DNA from 4 places in the Paenibacillus sp. J22FR21 genome. Region 2 is predicted to be linked to each of the others. Evidence: riboswitches for the same ligand, from Rfam matches in the RefSeq annotation. Region 2 holds a riboswitch; each other region holds the start of a gene.
What was found. Region 2 has a riboswitch for cyclic di-GMP ahead of AC0YNS_RS13585 (ATP-binding protein). Riboswitches for the same ligand answer to the same signal wherever they lie in the genome.
Positions count from the first base shown of each region.

Region 1: it holds a riboswitch for cyclic di-GMP, as region 2 does, so the genes downstream of both, AC0YNS_RS16980 (PilZ domain-containing protein) here and AC0YNS_RS13585 (ATP-binding protein) in region 2, are expected to answer to the same signal.
Region 3: it holds a riboswitch for cyclic di-GMP, as region 2 does, so the genes downstream of both, AC0YNS_RS12775 (putative bifunctional diguanylate cyclase/phosphodiesterase) here and AC0YNS_RS13585 (ATP-binding protein) in region 2, are expected to answer to the same signal.
Region 4: it holds a riboswitch for cyclic di-GMP, as region 2 does, so the genes downstream of both, AC0YNS_RS12280 (methyl-accepting chemotaxis protein) here and AC0YNS_RS13585 (ATP-binding protein) in region 2, are expected to answer to the same signal.

Region 1 is NZ_JBWDNJ010000004.1:332,735-337,509, forward strand. Features, by position in the region: gene AC0YNS_RS16975 (O-antigen ligase family protein) at 1-1,727, opposite strand, end outside; gene AC0YNS_RS16980 (PilZ domain-containing protein) at 1,879-2,592, opposite strand; cyclic di-GMP riboswitch class I at 2,722-2,825, opposite strand; gene AC0YNS_RS16985 (HD-GYP domain-containing protein) at 2,857-3,939, opposite strand; gene AC0YNS_RS16990 (GGDEF domain-containing protein) at 3,976-4,662, opposite strand; gene AC0YNS_RS16995 (histidine kinase N-terminal 7TM domain-containing diguanylate cyclase) at 4,675-4,775, opposite strand, start outside.
Region 2 is NZ_JBWDNJ010000003.1:662,382-667,156, reverse strand. Features, by position in the region: gene AC0YNS_RS13590 (bifunctional diguanylate cyclase/phosphodiesterase) at 1-360, opposite strand, end outside; gene AC0YNS_RS13585 (ATP-binding protein) at 350-2,131, opposite strand; cyclic di-GMP riboswitch class I at 2,218-2,311, opposite strand; gene AC0YNS_RS13580 (Gfo/Idh/MocA family protein) at 2,505-3,584, opposite strand; gene AC0YNS_RS13575 (AraC family transcriptional regulator) at 3,751-4,620, shown strand; gene AC0YNS_RS13570 (sugar phosphate isomerase/epimerase family protein) at 4,638-4,775, opposite strand, start outside.
Region 3 is NZ_JBWDNJ010000003.1:468,756-473,530, reverse strand. Features, by position in the region: gene AC0YNS_RS12785 (AraC family transcriptional regulator) at 1-272, opposite strand, end outside; gene AC0YNS_RS12780 (GntR family transcriptional regulator) at 291-1,433, opposite strand; cyclic di-GMP riboswitch class I at 1,696-1,797, shown strand; gene AC0YNS_RS12775 (putative bifunctional diguanylate cyclase/phosphodiesterase) at 1,917-4,130, shown strand; gene AC0YNS_RS12770 (hypothetical protein) at 4,189-4,500, opposite strand; gene AC0YNS_RS12765 (hypothetical protein) at 4,497-4,775, opposite strand, start outside.
Region 4 is NZ_JBWDNJ010000003.1:345,098-349,872, forward strand. Features, by position in the region: gene AC0YNS_RS12270 (acyl-CoA thioesterase) at 325-714, shown strand; gene fumC (class II fumarate hydratase) at 924-2,303, shown strand; cyclic di-GMP riboswitch class I at 2,411-2,502, shown strand; gene AC0YNS_RS12280 (methyl-accepting chemotaxis protein) at 2,577-4,112, shown strand; gene AC0YNS_RS12285 (aldolase catalytic domain-containing protein) at 4,219-4,775, shown strand, end outside.

The DNA.
Region 1 (4,775 bases), on a different contig from region 2:
GCCGCCAGCAGCACCGCCCGTTCCGGCGGCGGTGCCAATGCTGCAAGTTCGAGTCGAATCCGCGTCCAATACGGATTCCACTCGAGCGCCGCGCGAAGCGCGGCTGTTTGCGCAGCAGCACTGCGAGCGGCTGACACAGCCGCCTCGCGATACTGCACGGCACGGTCGAACCGAACGCTGAGCACAGCAGCGGCGGTTAGACCTACCGCGGCCGCGACAAGCAGCGCGGTCCGCAGCGATCGCAGCGGCGGCGCCGCAAGAATGGCGCGCCTTCCTTCCGCCGTGCTCTCACCGGAGTAGTAGACTACCAGGCTGAGCAGCAAGAGCCAATAATACCCGAAGGACATATCGAAATCCACTGCCGCATGCAGTAGCAGCACACTAATAGGCAGCAGGCCGATCCGATTCGATTGCCACACTTGCCGCAGCAGGAAGAACAGGACCATGGCACAAACCAACAGCCCGACAATGCCAAGATCGAGCGCAATTTCGATGTAACCGCTATGTACTTCATTTCCTACATAAGGGGCTGTCTGTACTTGTGTAAACAGCATGCGCCACGTATCGCCGCCTCGTCCGAAGAACAGTGCTTCTTTCATGAGCAGCCACGCATCCTGATAGAATAACCCCCGTGCGCCGGCCGTCTGGTACCCGCCGCTCAACCGTCCTTGAATGACCGCCGGAAGCAGCATGATCATGCCAAGTAAACCTACAAGCCAGCATCCCCATGCGATCCGGCTAAGCAGCTGCTCTCTTCCTCTTGCCAGCGTCCACTGCAAACCTATAAATCCGGCAAGCGCAGCCACGCAGATAATCAGCAATAGCACGGTTTCTTGTGAAGTCGCACCATGCAGCGCAAACTGGGCATCCACGCCCGCAGCTGTACTTGCATTACCGCTTCGCAAACCTGCTTGAACGACAGCCCGATACGCAGCCCCTCCGCCAATCAAAGCCCAGCCGCTATAGATAAGCCATGCTATGCGCTCTTTACCTCGAAGCATCAGAAGTCCGCCGAACCATACAAACGCGGTTACAAGCCACGCTCCCCTTGATTCGGTCAGGAGCAGTGCCAGGACACCCGGCACTACCGCTGCTGCAGCCCCTATGAACGTTAATGCAGCAGCCCTTGATCGAATTAGCAAGACCAAATAATACAGGAGATAGGCTCCTGCAACAGCACCTAGGAAATTCGGATATTGCATGAACCCGGACAAGCGCGCTCCAACAGCCGACAGCCTTACATCACCGGTAGTCATGATGATCTCAGGGAACGTGATCCATCCCATCCAACCCGCAATTGCGCCAGCGATTACGAAAGCGCCTGAGCCTTGAATCGCTGCAGAAAGCCATCTCAAACGCTGCTGCCGCACAGCCGTGTCGGAGCTGGTACAGAACCAGCTGTACAATGTAATGGCAAAAGCCGCATTGGCCATCCATCGCAATGCCTCCTCGAGGCTGCCAAGCGTGGATGCCGGTCGATGAAACAGGGCAATCCCGTATAACATCGCCATCGCAAGCAGGCCGTAGATTGATAAAGGCACGTGCTGGCTGAACCGTCTGTCCTCTTTCCGAGAATGAACAATCGAACCCGCACCAATGACGAGTATACATACGACCATGATGATCCATTCCCACCGATAAAAGATCGTATCAAAGAACATCCCGTTGCGATAAGCCGAACAAGCCAGTATAATTGCCACGGCTAGCGCAGCCAGTCCACTTCGCATAACCACTTCCCCTTTTGCTCAAACCCCATCTGATTTACGTTATTTTTCCAATTGTACCATAATTGACGGTCCGACTATAAAAAAGAAGACGCTGCCGGATCACCATCATCCGTTCAAACGCCTTCTTATATATGCAACGCTGAAATCGCGTTTATCTGCCCTTCTTAGCCGTTAATTTCTCCTGCTTAAGCTTGAAATAGGCTTCAATTTGCATACGCAGCAAATAAGCTCGAAGCGCCCGCTGCTGCTGCTCATCTAACTCTTGAAAGCGAGCTCCGTAAAACTTCCATTCATTTCCATTATCCTTGCGGATAATTTCAACCTTACAATCCAGTTTAAAGCCCAGTGATAAGCTCACTTCGAGAGTATCACCTTGCGCAAGCGTCGGTGGGCTCATCAAGGAAAACCCTATCCCGGTGTCGCTTATATTTCTAAGCTCTATATCGAAGCTGTCTGTAGCTTCAATCGTCATTTTATTCCCTTTGGAGCCTTCAACCTCTTGCGAATACGTACGCGATATCGTGCCTCTTGCCTCAATATCAATTCGCGGCGATTCCCGTTTCTCATCAAGTCCCGTTAGCGAGCGAGCTGGGAAAATAACCGCAATAGAACCTTCCGCCTTCGCAATAATCGTCGATTGCAGCCGGTGAATGCCGACCGGTGAATAGACGGTTAAACTAACCGGTTCACCGAGCTCGAAGTTCTTGAATTCCGTCAGTTCGATTTCCATCATTTCGCCTTCTGCATGGGCAAGCACCCCTGTGGCAACATAACCTTCTTTCTCGACCATCGTACGGCTGTGGAGCAGTGCTTTCATGGTAAAGGTAGGTTTACTTGATCCGATTCGTTCATTTAAGCCTGACATTTACTTTTCCCCCTTCACATATGAAGAAACGCTCCCGCAACGACAGTACGGCGCTATAAAACAGAAAAAGCGCTTCCTCATGTAATACTGGAGCCGCTTCCGGAACCGCGAGATATCTCGGGTGTTCATTTCGGCAGTCAGGCTGTCATTTGTTCGCTTACATAATGAAGAGCGGACATTTAGACCCTTTAACTTTGCGTCCTTACCTTTCGATAAGTTTGCCAGTATCGATGATATGCAGTTGTCAGCAGAATGCTAACCTACCTACAGTTCTTTCACGATCATTAGTTTATGTTGGTCTTTGAGGTCGATCTGATATGCTGTAGCAGGCGCTGTTCCGTCAGGCTCTCGGATGATCCGAACCGTTGGACGATGAACCGCGAGCGGGTCGTTCAAAGCAACGACGGCAATTTGCCCCGAACTGAGCAGTACCGTTGTTGCAACCGGATAAATGGATATATGCTTACAGAAAATTTTGATCAATTCTAAATCAAAATAGGTGTTTCCAGCAGCGAACAGAAACTCGATCGCTTCCGATGGCGTATAGCGTTTGCGATGCGGCCTTGGAGAAGTAAGCGCATCGTATACATCTGCGATCGCCACGATTTGAGCGTATTCATGAATAGCCTCCCGCTTAAGCTTGCGCGGATAACCTGTCCCATCATATCGCTCGTGATGCTGCAGCGCGCAATGTGCCGAGAGTAAACTAATATCATGCTGCGCTCTGATGATGTTGAAGCCATCCTCGGTATGCTTCTCCATGAGCGCCCGCTCGCTTGGCGTCAATACAGTCGTCTTCGTCAAAATCTCTTTCGGCAGCCGTGTCATGCCGATATCGAACAACATCGCACCCATGCCAAGCTCTTCGAGCTGCGTTCGGTTATACCCTCTGGCTAACCCCATAATGCCTGCAAGTATCGTGACATTCAAGGAATGGTGGAACAAGTAGCTGTCCGCCACGTGAATGTTCGTCAAGCTGACCATAACATCTTCACGTCTAATGAGATCCTGCATAATGTCGCCGAATACCTTACGGAAGGTGCGGCCAAGCTCAGGGGCAATCGTTCGCCCTTTCGTAACTTGTTGATCCATAAGCGTATTCATCGTCTTGTAAATCGTATCCGATGCCGCTTTGTGCGTGCTGTCTTGAATAGCCGTAGTTGGCTCCAAACCCTCTGTCAGGGGATCATCAATGAAAAGCATGTCGATGCCTAAACCAACCAATCTGTCGATAAATCGTTGATTTAACTCCACACCGGCGCCAAGCAATATGTTCCCATTCTCCTGCAAAATAGGGCGAGCTAACTTTTCTCCCGGCTGAACGGAGTTGATGTGAACTTTTCTCATCGGTGTTTATTCCCGCCTTTACCGCTTGCTCCCGGATTAAGCTTGTAAAGCTGTCGGTTCGGTCAACTGCGCTTTACGGACATATTTCTCTGCGTACATTCGTTTGTCCGCAGTTTGCAGCAGCTGGCCAATCTCCATACCGTGTTCCGGAAACGAAGCATGTCCAACCGAAACTGACAATCGTAATCCGGTTCGCAATGAAATGCTAAAGAGCTGTTCGTGAATGAGCTTTACGATTCGATCTATTCCTTTGTCATCTGCATAGGGACAAATAAGGATGAATTCATCGCCGCCCCAGCGGCCGATAATTTCACCGTAGGTTGCGCATTCCGTAAGTGTTCTTGCAATCAACGCAAGCGCGGTATCCCCTTGGTTATGGCCCATACGGTCGTTGACTTCTTTGAAATCATTGACATCGAGCAACATGACCGTCATTTTCTTCCGATTGCGCTTTGCTTTAGTCGCCAGCTTCTTGAAATTGGCCTCGATGAACCTGCGATTATACAATCCTGTTAAACTGTCTAGAATGGAAGCTTCCTTCAATCGATCGTATTTGAGTCCTAAGAAATAACCAATAGGCAGGGCTGCCGCTGCAAATGCAGCGGTACCGATTAGAACAGCGAGAGGCGTAGGTGTCTTACTTGCAAGTAGGCATAAACTCGCTGCAGCTAGTGTTGTTCCACATGATGCCACACACGCTGTAAGACGTCCGTTACGCGACATTCGCAGTCCTCCTTATAAATTCACTACCCGATTACGACCATTGTCTTTGGCTCTATACAATGCGGAATCCACCTTCGAGAACAAGTCTCTAATATAACCTTTGACGTCCTCAA
Region 2 (4,775 bases):
AAGCCCCATAATGGTACCACCCACAATCAGTCTCAGCGTACCGCGACCGGAATGGCTGGCAATACCGAAACCGATAAAAGCGCCGACAATAGAAACACCAATCGATACGAGAACGGTTACAAAATCATAGGTCACTCCGCTTGGCAAATGAAAAGCGAGCATCGCGATGAAATGCATCGACCAAATCCCAACACCCATAACGACTGCTCCGCCCAGCAGCCATCCTCTCTTCTTCCAGCCCTCAGACAACAGCACGCGTCTGGCTATATTCAATGCCGTATAGGAAGCGAACAGCGCAATAATAAACGACAGACATACCAAGAACCAGTTGTAGCTTCCTTCGATATGATTATGCACCATTTCGATACCCCCCAGGGAGTGTTACTTGAAACGTCGTGCCCTCTCCCATCTTGCTGGCAATAGAAATTGTCCCGCCATGACTGGAAATGATTTTGTTGCTGATCATAAGTCCAAGTCCAGTTCCCTGCTCCTTCGTCGTATAAAAGGGTCTTCCCACCTGCTCAAGCACTTCCCCCGGAATACCGCAGCCAGTGTCTGCAATCGAGGTTATCAACTGGTTGCCGACCCGTTCTACGGCAACCCGAATTTCGCCGCCGCCCTCCGTTGCTTCGATTGCGTTCTTGATGAGATTGATAAATACTTGTTTGATCTGGCTTTCATCGCAATAGACATGCAGCTCCGGCTCCGAGAAATGCAGCTTGATATCCACATTGTTTAGATTAGCCTGTGATTCCAGCAGCGTATAGACAGCGGCTAGCAGCTCACATAGATTAGTCGCTTGAAACCGGCTGATTTGCGGCTTCGCAAGCAGGAGCAGCTCGTTGATGATGCCTTCCATGCGAACAATCTCAGACGTAATAATGGTGACATACTCCATTTTGGTCATCCCGTTCTGAAACAGCTTCATAAATCCTTTAATCGCCGTAAGCGGGTTTCGAATCTCATGTGCGATACCTGCAGCCAGCTGGCCTGCCATCGACAGCTTCTCCGACTCCACAATGAACGACTCTTGCTCTTTGCGCTGCGTCAGATCCGTGAAGTTTATAACAACACCGGCTTGTTCACCTTCACCTTTACCTTGCATAGGCGTAATATGATATTCCACCGGGAACGTCGAACCATTCTTCCGGCGAAACAAGTCATCCGCCACATATTCAGCGTTGCCGGTGCGATGAACCTTCTCGATAGGGTCCCATTCCTCACCCGCAGGCTTAATAGCCCGAAGCCCAACCTTACGCCCGAGTACTTCGTTCGCCTCAAACCCGGTTAAGTTCACAGCGGCTTGATTCCAGAAGATAACCTTGCCACGCTCGTCCAAACGGTAGATCCCCTCAGCCACAGAATCTAAAATATGCGAATAGGCTTCATTCATCCGTTTAAGTCGTTCTTCACTTTGCTTTAAGCGGCTGTCAATCATCATAATGACGATCGAATACATGCAGATGACGGAAACGATCAAACTTATGCTAATGGCGAGAAAGAACTGATTTTGCGATAAAGCCACAGATTCACCTGCATGCAGCGTTGTAATGCCATGCATCATGGGCATATTGCTGTAATGCAGAAATTCAATAGCGACGGATAGCGATAGAGCGTGGATGAACTGCCGCAACCGGCTTTGCCGATGGAGTTGGAATCGCTGTCTTGTGAAGATGAAACCAAGCACGAGAGCCAGAACGACGATTGAAATAAAACCTGTGGATGACTGATAATGAAGCGTCGCATGGGCTTTGATGGCTCTCATCCCGATGTAGTGCATCCCTACGATGCCACACGTCTGTACCAGGCTGCCTAGAACGAGCAAGCTTGTCCGATTTCGCCCTGAAGCACGTTCGAACAAGAGAAGCGCTAACGCCGACAAGACGATTAAAACACCCATCGAGAGAAACACATAACCGAAATGATACATCACCTTAACCGGGAACGGATACGCCAGCAAGGCCACAAAGTGCATGGACCAAACCCCGATACTAAAAACAAAAGCAGCACTCATAAGCCAAAAGAAAGTCGTGTACCTGGCTGCATTCATGCGCCCGTAAAGATGAAAGAGGATTAAGGAAGAGCTGAATACGAGTACGAATGAAATGGCGACGAGTGCGATGGGTGCCATGCTAACCTTCCTCCGGATCATTGACTTAGCATGCAGGATGCAAAATGGCAATAAAAAAACCACCCGAATAGGATGGATTCCATCTACTCGGCAGCCTTGTCTACCTTAGCATCACAGAAAGTGATCCCTTAGGCCACGGCTTTGCGTCCCATAGTTTCCTATGGTTTGCCCTTATCTTAGGTATTTAGTTGTAAAATTTTTCTAGATTATTCGTTTTTAATTCTCATTATAGGTGTTTTCACAGAACTGTACAGAGCGAATAACGTAGAACTTTGACTGATTTTGTCGAACTCCCAAAAAATATGTAACATCATTAACGATGCAAAAAAAGCCGAAGATGACAAGGCCATCTCCGGCTTCATTGGTTGTTCTACTACTCGAAGTATACAGCCTTGCCCGTACGGGAAGACTCGTAGATCGCTTCAAGAATTTCGGAAACCACAAGCGCTTGCTCTGGTTTAACGAAAGTTTCTTTGTCGTTCTTAACTGCATCGATCCACATGCTAGCTTCAAGAACTTCTGCAGTTTCGCTCGCGCCTTCATAGAAAGCAACGCCGCCGCTGTTCAGTTCAACTTTGTTTACATATAGGCGGCTGTTGTGCTCGCCATTGAAACGAAGACCGTCTTTCATGTCAGCGCCTGCTTTAGTACCGCTGAGGGAAACTTTAGCCTCATCGACTTCAAGCGAGTTAAGCGCCCAGCTGGATTCAAGGATTACAGTTGCACCGTTCTCCATTGTGATCATAGCGAAAGCGGAATCTTCAACTGTGAATTGTTTTGGATCCCATGGGCCCCAAGCATTCGCAGAATTCTCGTTTTGGGACAGCTTGTGGTAAGCGCGGCCAAGAACGACTTTCGGCTTGTAGTTGTCCATCATCCACAATACAAGGTCAAGTGCGTGAGTACCGATATCGATAAGCGGTCCGCCGCCTTGTTTCTCTTCATCCAAGAATACGCCCCATGTCGGAACAGCACGACGACGGATTGCATGTGCTTTAGCGAAGTAAATTTCGCCAAGCTCGCCTGCATCGCAAGCTTCTTTCAGGTAACGGCTGTCTGCGCGGTAACGGTTGTTGTAACCGATGCTGAGTTTTTTGCCGGTACGTTGTGCTACTTCAAGCATTTTACGAGCGTCAGCAGCTGTTTTAGCCATTGGCTTCTCGCAAAGCACGTGTTTGCCAGCTTCCAATGCGTCGATGGAGATAACCGCATGGGAATCGTTAGGCGTACAAACGTGGATGACGTCGATCGATCCGTCTTGAAGCAATTCTTTATAGTCAGAATATACTTTTGCTTCTTCTGTACCGTATTTCGCTTTTGCTTGTTCAGCCTTCTCAACAATGATATCGCAGAAAGCTACGATTTCAGCGTCTTTGACTTGGGCCAAACTTGGGAGATGTTTACCGTTGGCGATACCGCCGCAGCCAATAATGCCTACACGTACTTTTGACATTTTAAATTTCTACCTCCATGAGCCTCGAAATGATATAATTTGTAGTATGTGTGTCAGCTAGATAGAGAGACATACAATGACTACAGTATATCCGAACTTGTCCACTAAAATATAGGCGCTATATAGGTATGGTTTTATGTGATTTTGTTATTGAAGGGATGGTACCGTGGAATTTTATAATGAGAAGGTCGTTTACGAGAACCCGCTGCTCTCCATCAAAGTGTTCCAATCCCTGCGGAATAACGATCTATTTATCAATTGGCATTATCATCGAGAAATCGAATTGCTGCTTGTGATCACCGGCGAACTTGACGTAAATATTGAAGATGAGTGCATAAAACTACAAACGGGCGACATCGCATTGATCGGTGCAAGGCAGCTTCATCGCGATCGCAGCATGAGCAGCCCGCTGAATTATATCGTCTTGCAGTTCGATTTGGAGCAATTTATTGACCAAAGCTCAATGCCTTATATGCGATTTTTCTCCGAAACGAAGAATCCGCTCAGCCGAGCCAACTACATTTTTCAAGAAGATGAATCCGCACGAGCAGAGGCGTCGGAATGTATCCGCGGCATTCTGCAAGAAGTCACGACCAAGCAAAGCGGGTATGAGCTTGCCGTCAGCATGTACATAAAGAAGCTGCTCCTTCTGCTCATCCGGGGAGATTCCAGGAAAGTGCTTGCTGATCATGATGACTTTGATCGTGCTCGTCTGCGAGGTGTGATTGACTATGTGGAAGAACATCTGACCGACCGCATCCAAGTAGAAGAAGTTTCGAAGCTCGCCAATATGAGCTACTATTATTTTGTGAAATTCTTCAAGAAGGCGATCGGGATGTCCTTCACAGAGTATGTGAATTATCGCAAGATCAAATGGGCCGAACGTATTCTGCTCACGAAGGACCTCAGCGTCTCCGAGGTAGGGGACCGGATCGGCATGCCGAACATGGCCCATTTCTACAAAATGTTCAAGAAATACAATGATTGCTCCCCAAAGCAATTTCAGAAGAAAATGCTGGAGTGGAACCGCGCTTAACCGTAATGTCCAGGAAATCAGCCCAGCCGATGGAATTGTTGTTTCATGAAAGTCAGACTAGCCGATAATTCCTCGTCTGGTTGCTGAAGGCTGCATTCCGCGGAAATTCCGCCCTTGTAGCCTGCTGCTGTCAGCTGTGCGGCAAAGTCCGCGTA
Region 3 (4,775 bases), 190 kb from region 2:
TCATCGTTCAAATACATAAGCGCCTTCACGTCGTTGCTGCCATAGGTGGAGAGGGTAATATTGCGAATCATCGTATCGAGATAATCGATGTTGTATTTCATCTGCGAGAGTACCTTCTGGCTGTTCTCGTATTCGCTCTTGAACACCTTCTTCTCTACATTCACATACACAAGCGTGGAGAACGAAACGACGATTAGCAAAATAATGCTGGTGATCCACAAGAATATGCGCAGCAAATATTTCTTCTCTTGAAACAGACGAATGAAGCTCATAAGCAAGTACCACCCTTGTTATTCAATCTTTGCTTCCCAAACCGAACTGCCGTAATGAATGTCCGCTTTGCATATATGCCCGGCAACCGCAATCGGCTGCTTGCCTTCTGCCGCGTGCAATAACTGAAGGGCAGCACTTCGTCCCATATCATAGAAAGGCTGGTTCGCACCTGTAATATCCAGTCGGAGTTTCCCGTTCAACCCCTGCGCATCATAAGTAACAAAGGACATCTCGTCCGGGACGCGCTTGCCAAGCCGCTCAAGTGCAGCGAGCGCAGCCTCGGCAATCTGATCATTCGCTGCAAATACAGCCGTGTACCGCGTCATCTCCAGTGCATTCGCAAGCCGAGCAACAAAGTCTTCGAACTCGCTCTCGAAATTCTCGAACCGGGTCGGGATGCATAAGTCGTATTCAGCTTCAAAAGAAACGCCTGCTTCAATAAACGCTTGTCTCATGCCAAGCAGCCGTTCATAGAACGTGCTGAGGTCCGAATTGCGTACGAATGCAATCCGCCGATGTCCCTTGGCAAGCAGCAATTTCGTAAGCGAATACGCGCCTGAAGCGTTATCGCTCGTCACAAAAGGAATATCGGTGTCCCATACGCGCCTATCCAGAAAAATGACCGGAATGCCGCAACCCGCTAACTCCTCGTAGATCTGCCGACTGCGAGGCTCGTCCTGGCCGCCGTGAATCGGACTCAGAATAATCCCCTCCACTCGCCTTGCAATCGCGCTCGCAACGAATGACTCCAGCTTATCTAGGCTGCGATTATCGCTGCTGCTCATGAGCTGATAGCCCTTCGGCTGAAGCACATCCTCGATCCCGCGCAGAGCGGCTCCCCATAGCGGATTATCGATACCGATAACCGATGCAGCAATGAGTCCGCTCCCGTTCCCATTCCCGCTCCTTATTCGACTGGTCGGCTGAGACAAGAGCCCTCCATCTGCCAAATATGTACCTCGGCGATTATCTCGTGTCAGAAGCCCTTCCCCACACAATTCCTTAATCGCCTTCTCTATTGTATTAACGCTGGATTGATAGGACTCCGCCAAATTCCGGCTGGAAGGCAGGCGTGAAGTGTCCCTCCACTCTCCAGCATGTATGCGCTTTCGAATATCTTCCTTAATCCGGTGATACGGGAATATAGTCAGCCTATTCACCTTCATCTCTGCTAGATTAGCTTGACTATATGATATGTGTATCATCTGTGTCAATCCAGAGTCTGAAATTGATGAACCACATGTATATAGGCCTACTTTTATGAACCTTTAGTCCTTCACTTACGCAACTAAGACATCAATATCACCTATAAATACCAACTCTATCCTTTTAAATAGGTTCCAGAGACTCATTCGCTAGTTTGAGATATTATGGAAAATAGAAATAGCGCTAAATTCCTACATTATTCGTCAAAACTGAATCATTTTTCGCAGGCAAACCCTACGAAAGCAGGGGACGCAAAGTCAATAGGTCTAAGTCTATTCTCCTATAAATGCAATGAGATACGACAGCCAGACTGCCGAAGTTAATCTGCTGACCTTGGTTCTCCAAGCGGGAAGATGCGTATCGGTCTGTTACCGCCATCTTGCTTCGAGCCCGAGGATTTTTGTATACCTATTTGACGTAGAAAGGATGTGTACGGCTTGGCAACCCCTTACGAGCAGTTTAGTTCTAAGCTTCTGACATACACATTAATATTCCTTATTCTGTCTTCTATTCCCATATATGTAACCGTTCTTGCACTTGAGCTAATTACCTTTCAAGTCTTTATTCGATTCGTCGCTTCCGTTATCCCGCTTGGCGTTGTGCTCTACTTCATTTACCGACAAACCTATCAAACGCTCAAAGGAAAAGTCATTATTTCAGCCTATTCGTTCCTGCTCTGCTTCATCGTCATGTGGTTTATCCCAACATCAAACTCCGGCACCGTGGTTTTCCTCTTTGCGCTTCTCTCCCTCATCTATCTGGACCGCTTTGTGACACTAATGGCAAGTGGATATGGCATCCTTGTACTCATCACCCATCAATTATTCAACCCCTATATGCTCGCAACGGATCTGCTCTACCGAATTGTTCAATTCACCTTGTTCACCATGAGCTGTATCACCTGTGTCAGCGTTTGCATCATTGGACGCCGAATCATCGCACATGCGCAGCGAAGCGAGAAGAAAGCGCTGGATAACGAGAATCGGTACCGGCAAATTTTCGAGCTGTCTCCCGAAGCTAATATTGTACAGATCGACTATAAAATCGTTCACATGAATCGATCAGGGCTAACGATGTTAGGCGCACAGCATCTGGATGAGTTAGTCGGCGTCAATGTGTTTGACATCGCATTGCCGGAGTATCACGAGATGATGCGAACCAAATCAACCGACCTCATAGAGGGCCACACTGCCGTTAATCACGCGGAGCTCTGCATTTACAAGCTAAACGGTGAAGTGATCGACGTTGAAACCAATTCCATCTCGATTCTATTTCACAATCAGCCCGCGATCCTATCAAACTTCCGAAATATAACGGAAACGAAGAAGGCTCGTGAAACCATCAACTATATGGCCTATCACGATCAACTGACTGATCTTCCCAACCGCTATCAATTAATAACGAAGCTCGATGCAGAGCTCCGGTATGCGGTACACAAACCATGCAGCTTCGCTCTCCTGTTCCTTGATATGGACAGGTTCAAATCCATCAACGACACATTCGGTCATCCACTGGGGGACCGTCTGCTCAAGAGCTTCGCGAAACGGCTTCAGGCATCGCTGCAGCCAGCTGCATTTGCGGCCAGACTTGCCGGCGACGAGTTTGTCATCCTGCTGCCGAATATCGATGCTGAAACGGTGGGGACGCTTGTTGGCCCTCTGCTGGAGCGGCTCTCTGAACCTTTTATTCTCAGAGGTCAAGAAATCATCGTTACGACAAGCATCGGAATCGCTATGTATCCCAAAGACGGGAAGGATGCCGATACGCTTCTGATTCTCGCAGATGCGGCTATGTATGCGGCTAAGAGGCGGGGAAGAAACAACTACGCCTTCTATAGTAATGAGATGAACGAAGTTAATTTACGGAAAATGATGCTGGAGCAGGACTTGCGCAAAGCACTGCAGCAGGGAGAGCTGCATTTGCTCTATCAGGGCAAGAAGGATTTGCAAGCTGGCAGTTTGAACGGCTTCGAGGCTCTCCTTCGTTGGACGCATCCCAAGTTCGGCGCCGTTCCTCCGGCTGAATTTATTCCGCTTGCGGAAGAAACAGGGCTTATTGTTCCGATAGGAGAGTGGGTCATACGGCAGGTATGTAATCAAATCAATGCTTGGAAGCAAGCGGGCTTGTCTCCTTTGCCGGTGTCCGTGAACTTATCGGTTCGCCAATTCAAACAGGACAACCTGATTGATATGCTGAAGGCGATCCTGCTCTCCACTGCGGTTGAACCACGGCTCATTGAACTTGAAATTACAGAGAGCGTTGCTTCATCGAATTTCGAAGCCCCGCTTATTGAGAAGCTGCATGAAATGAAGGCGCTCGGCGTTGCTATTTCGATTGATGACTTCGGAACCGGATACTCATCGCTTAGCTATCTGCGCCTTTTTCCCGTGGACACCCTTAAGATGGACAAATGCTTCATTCGCAATATTGGTCACAATCAAGATGATCTGGCAATCGTCACGGCGATCATCGGTATGGCTCATAGTCTCAAGCTTCAAGTCCTCGCTGAAGGGGTTGAGAACGAGACTCAGCTTGCACTCTTAAAGGAACAGCGCTGCGACGGTGCTCAAGGCTATCTCATCGGCTACCCTATTGCGGCTGAGGAAGTGGAGCTGCTGATTACTCCGGTCCATGAGCTAAGCAATTCGTAGGGGAGTACAAGCCCGTTCCTATGATGGCCCGAACTCCCTCCAAGCTGCTTGATCATCATTAGGTTTGCTGTTCATAGGCGAGCTGATGGCCATCCTCGAATCCTTTGGCAAAGCCGAGGTTATAGCCTTGATTATAAGCATTATCGAAGGCTCGATTATAACCCGGACTGCTTAAACCCCGCTTCCTTCCACGCTTCTGCTTACGCACGGAAGATTTGCCGGTGCCTGACTTCGTGCGTTTGCGCTTCGTAATCGAGGTAGCCTTCTTCTGGCTGCCTGCTGCTGCCTTGCTTGAAGACTTGTTCGGTGTGACCCGTGGTGTGATTGGTGACTTGCTGACGATCTTCCCGCTTATTCCCGCTGCAATCACTTTCCGGTTCCTCCTTTACCTTCCCGTATTGGATGCGAACCAACCTGCACGGCAGCATTCAGCCATGGCTTGGCAGAGCGGCTGTCTCTGCTTCGACTTTGGCTTTGACTGCTCTCCATGGCGCTTACCATTGCGGTAAGCGTCAGCTGCATCGCCTCAAGCCGCTTCATGTTGCGCTGTATGGCTTCTGCCAGACCGGATGCCCGCTCGGCTTCAGCTGCGACGCTGTTCAGAATTCGAGCGACGGCCTGCTGGCTGCGGGAGAGCGACGCTAG
Region 4 (4,775 bases), 320 kb from region 2:
TAGGCCGTTCTCTCCGGTAGGTTCGGAGAGAGCGGTCTTCTTGCTGTTTTGCATGGTGAATGATAGAGAAGCTTAATGGTTAGTTTGAAAACTTGAGAGTTCGATATTTCGACTCTCAGCCGTGTATCGGCATATTTTCTGCGCTGAGAGTTCGTTTTCTGCACTCTCAGCGTCTAGCGCGGGGAGCGGAATATTGCCTTTTCATGACTAGTTGATTTGGCACTCTCCACTCGCTTTGACAAGCATACTCTCGCCCGCTAACATGAAGGCAACTAGGTCTGATCTGTACAAGGCGGCTGCAACAACGGAGGAGTGTGTGGATCGATGCAAGCGAATCTGGAGCTAATCGTCCGTTCAACGGAAATCGATGTGAACGGGCATGTGAACAATGCCAAGTACTTGGAATATCTCGAATGGGGACGGGAAGCATGGTATGAGCAGGCGGGCTTGCACTATGATGTGTTACTTGCGATGGGTGTTCAGACGGTAACGGTCAATATCAATATCAACTATCGCAAGGAGTGCAGGCAAGGCGATCGGTTGACGGTTACAACATCCCCGGAGCGGGCCGGGCGTAGCAGCTATGTGCTCAAACAGGAGATCGTGAACGAGAAAGGCGAGCTATGCGGGGACGCGGTCGTTACTTGTGTGACGATGGATTCCAACACGCGCAAGAGCCGGGAGCTGCCTCCGGAACTAAGAGGTCAGTTTTAAATGTTGCGATAGAATGCAACTTCGCCCCTGGATCAGCCAATGACACGGAATCGCAGTTGCGAGGTTTCAGACAGAAGCCGTATTGCAAGCCCGCAAATAGGCAATCATGGGAAAGAGGCGATGCATGCTCGTAGATGCATCGCCTCTTTCATAGGGTATATAGAGAGTAAGCCGAAACAGAAATAATCCGTAATGAGGAGGTAGTCGCGATGAGCGATTTTCGCATGGAGAAGGATTCTATGGGTGAGATACAGGTTGAGGCGCACCGGCTGTGGGGAGCGCAAACGGAGCGCAGTCTGCACAATTTTCGAATCGGTACGGAGAAGATGCCGCGCGAGTTAATTACCGCTTTCGCTTATCTGAAGAAAGCAGCAGCAACCGTGAACGGAAGCTTGGGGAAGTTGGATGCCCTTAAATCAGAAGCGATTGCGGCTGCAGCGGATGAGGTGATTGCAGGAAAGTGGCAGGATGAGTTTCCGCTTGCTGTATGGCAGACCGGGAGCGGCACGCAGTCCAACATGAACGTCAATGAAGTGATAGCAAGACGTTCGGCACAGCTGCTCCGGGAGAAGGGGCAAGAAGCAACCGTTCATCCCAACGATGATGTCAACCGCTCGCAGAGCTCCAACGATACATTCCCCACCGCGATGCATATCGCCGCGCTGATTGCGGTAGAGGACCTCGTCCTGCCGGCGATTGCGCAGCTGAAATCCACACTCGAGCAGAAGAGTGCTAGCTTCATGGAGGTCATCAAAATCGGCCGCACCCATCTGCAGGATGCCACACCGCTTACGCTCGGCCAGGAAATCAGCGGCTGGGTTCGGATGCTGGAGAAAGGGGAGCGTAATATCAGAGCAAGCCGCGAGGAGCTGCGTGAGCTTGCCATCGGAGGCACAGCCGTGGGAACGGGCCTGAATGCCCCGCAGGGCTTTAGCGAGAAGGTGTCGGCGGAGATCAGCCGCCTCACAGGCAAGAACTTCATCAGCGCGCCGAACAAATTTCACGCGCTGACGAGCCACGACGAGATCGTCTTCGTACACGGCGCAATTAAAGCGCTCGCCGCGGACTTAATGAAGATCGCGAACGACGTGCGCTGGCTCGCAAGCGGACCTCGCTGCGGGATTGGCGAGATTCGTATCCCGGAGAACGAGCCGGGCAGCTCCATTATGCCGGGGAAGGTCAACCCAACGCAGTGTGAGGCGCTGACGATGGTCGTCTGTCAGATCATGGGCAATGACGCGGCAATCGGCTTCGCGGCCAGTCAGGGAAACTTCGAGCTGAATGTGTTTAAGCCTGTCATCATTCACAATTTCCTGCAGTCGACCCGTATTCTCAGCGACGCGATTCGCTCCTTCGATGAGCATTGTGCGGTCGGCATTGAGCCGAATCGGGAAGCCATCGCTCGGCATCTAAACGAGTCGTTGATGCTCGTCACGGCGCTGAATCCTCATATCGGCTATGAGAATGCGGCGGCCATTGCCAAGTCCGCTCACAAGGAGGGCCTGACGCTTCGCGAGGCTGCCATTCGCAGTGGGCTTATTACGGCAGCCAAGTTCGACGAAGTGGTGAGAGCAGAAGAGATGATCTGACAAATTCGACAAAACAATACAAATTACGCTATGTACAAACAGGGCTTTCCCCTCATATAATTAACCCTGTTAACAGTACCATGACCATAGTATCCGACTACTTCTTCATATGATAATGGCAAACCAACGGAAACGTTGGGACGCAAAGCCTAGGCCTAAAGCATCGCAATGCAGATGCCATGGTGGACAGGTTACCGAGTGAAAAGGAGTCCATCCTTAACGCGGGTGGACTCTTTTTATATGTATACATATATGGGGAGGTAGGCAAGTTGTATGCTTAGAGAGAAAAACCGTGTCATGTTATTCATTTCTACAATTATTGTGCTATTATCGCTTCTGGTACACGCATTCGATTGGCTCGGTTTCTCCATGCATCATGATCATCAAACGGACATGAATGGTTCTACGTTCCACACTTTCCTTAAGCAAACGTTCTTGGCATTACCGATTATTTTCTTACTGCTTGCCGGGATTTGCATGCGGTTGCAGAAGGAGCAGCAGTCCGTTCCGCTTCTATTGACACTGTCGCTTACCTTCAGCAGCATATCGATCATCTCAGGCGGCAACGGCATGGTGGAATATCATTTCTCCATCTTTATGGTACTCGCTATTATTTTGTACTACGACCTCATCGCAATGCTTCTCATCAGCACCGTTATCTTCGCACTTCAGCATGTACTCGGCTTCTTAATCTTCCCAGACCTTGTCTACGGAACCCGTGATTACTCACTTGCCATGGTCTCCATTCACATCGTATTTGTCGTCTTGTTTATCGGCGCGGTTACCTATCAAATTGTGACGCGCAGAGCATTCATCCTCGCGTTGGAATCGGCCCAACAGCAGAAGATTCAAGCAGCGGTCAAACAAATTATTGAAAATGTGACGGAAACGTCGGACCAAGTGCTCATGAATTCCAAAGAGCTCAGCTGCAATGCGGCTACGCTTAATCTCTTGGCAGGGGATATTGTACAAACGATGCATAAGGTTGATGCCACGGCGCATTTGCAGGAGCATGGCGCACAGACAGGCAAGAGGGTCATCGGAGAGATGCTCCGAGACATCCATACCATTGCCGAAACGTCTGCTACGGTGTCAACTTTCTCCAGTGAGGTAGCGACGGAGGCCGATAACGGAAATGAGGCCATACAGAAGGCTGTCAGGCAGATGACATCGATGAGCAATGCCGTCCAAGAGTCCGCAACCAAAGTAAAGCTGCTCGGTCAGCGTTCGCAAGAAATAGATGACATTACAAGCTTAATTGCAGACATCGCTTCACAAACCAGTCTGCTGGCACTGAATGCGGCGATTGAAGCGGCGCGGGCCGGCGAGCATGGACGTGGGTTTACCGTCGTATCTAATGAAGTGCGCAAGCTGTCTGAACAAACAACTGCCTCTGCCCAGAGAATCGCTGAGCTTGTTCAAGACATTCAGGCTAATAACCGCGCTTCTATCCATTCCATGGATCAAGTCATTGAAGAGGTTGCATCAGGCAACCAAGCCGTATGTGATGCGGGAGCCGCATTTGAACGGATCATGCGATCCATCAAAACCGTCGCAGAGCAAATTCATTATATTTCCGGTGCCTCTCAGCAAATGACAGCAAGCACGAAGCAGTTCAGCGTCAACATTGAGGAAATCTCCCGAATGTCCGTTGAATTAACAGGCAGCGTCAAGACGGTTACGGGCAGCTCGAATGAGCAGCATCAGCTTATTTCCAGATCGTCGGAGCTTGCGACAATGCTGGAGAAATTAAGCGATAAATTGGATCAAACGATGGTCAGCACGAGGAAATCGTTCCGCGCCATTTAATCCGAAGAGTCCTGCAATTCTGACAAAAATGACTTTGCGTTCATAGCCAATATCAAGTATTATGAGTAGAAAAGACAAGATCTGGCTAAAAAGGAGACACAATGCTATGAATGCTTCGAAAAAAAGTCATTGTAAAATCGTCGACTGCACGATCCGCGACGGCGGGCTCGTCAATAACTGGGATTTCAGCGTTGAGTTCGTTCAGCATCTATACAACTCGCTGAATGAAGCTGGCGTCGAGTATATGGAAATCGGGTACAAAAACTCTCCGAAGCTGCTCAAAGGCGCTGAAGATGCGGGTCCATGGCGCTTCCTGGACGACGACTTCCTTCGTAAAGTCATCCCGCAGAAGCTGAATACGAAGCTCTCTGCACTTGTCGATATCGGACGGGTAGATGAGAACGATATTCTTCCACGCGAAGAGAGCATGCTCGATTTGATTCGCGTTGCCTGCTACATTCAAGACGTGCCGAAGGCGCTGGAGCTGGTTAACGTATTCAACTCGCGCGGCTACGAAACAACCTTGAACATTATGGCACTCTCCAACGTAATGGAGAACCAGCTGCTTGAAGCATTCGAATTGATCGAAGCAAGTGTAGTCGACGTCGTGTACGTCGTTGACTCCTATGGCAGCTTGGCGCCGAATGACTTCAATTATTTGGT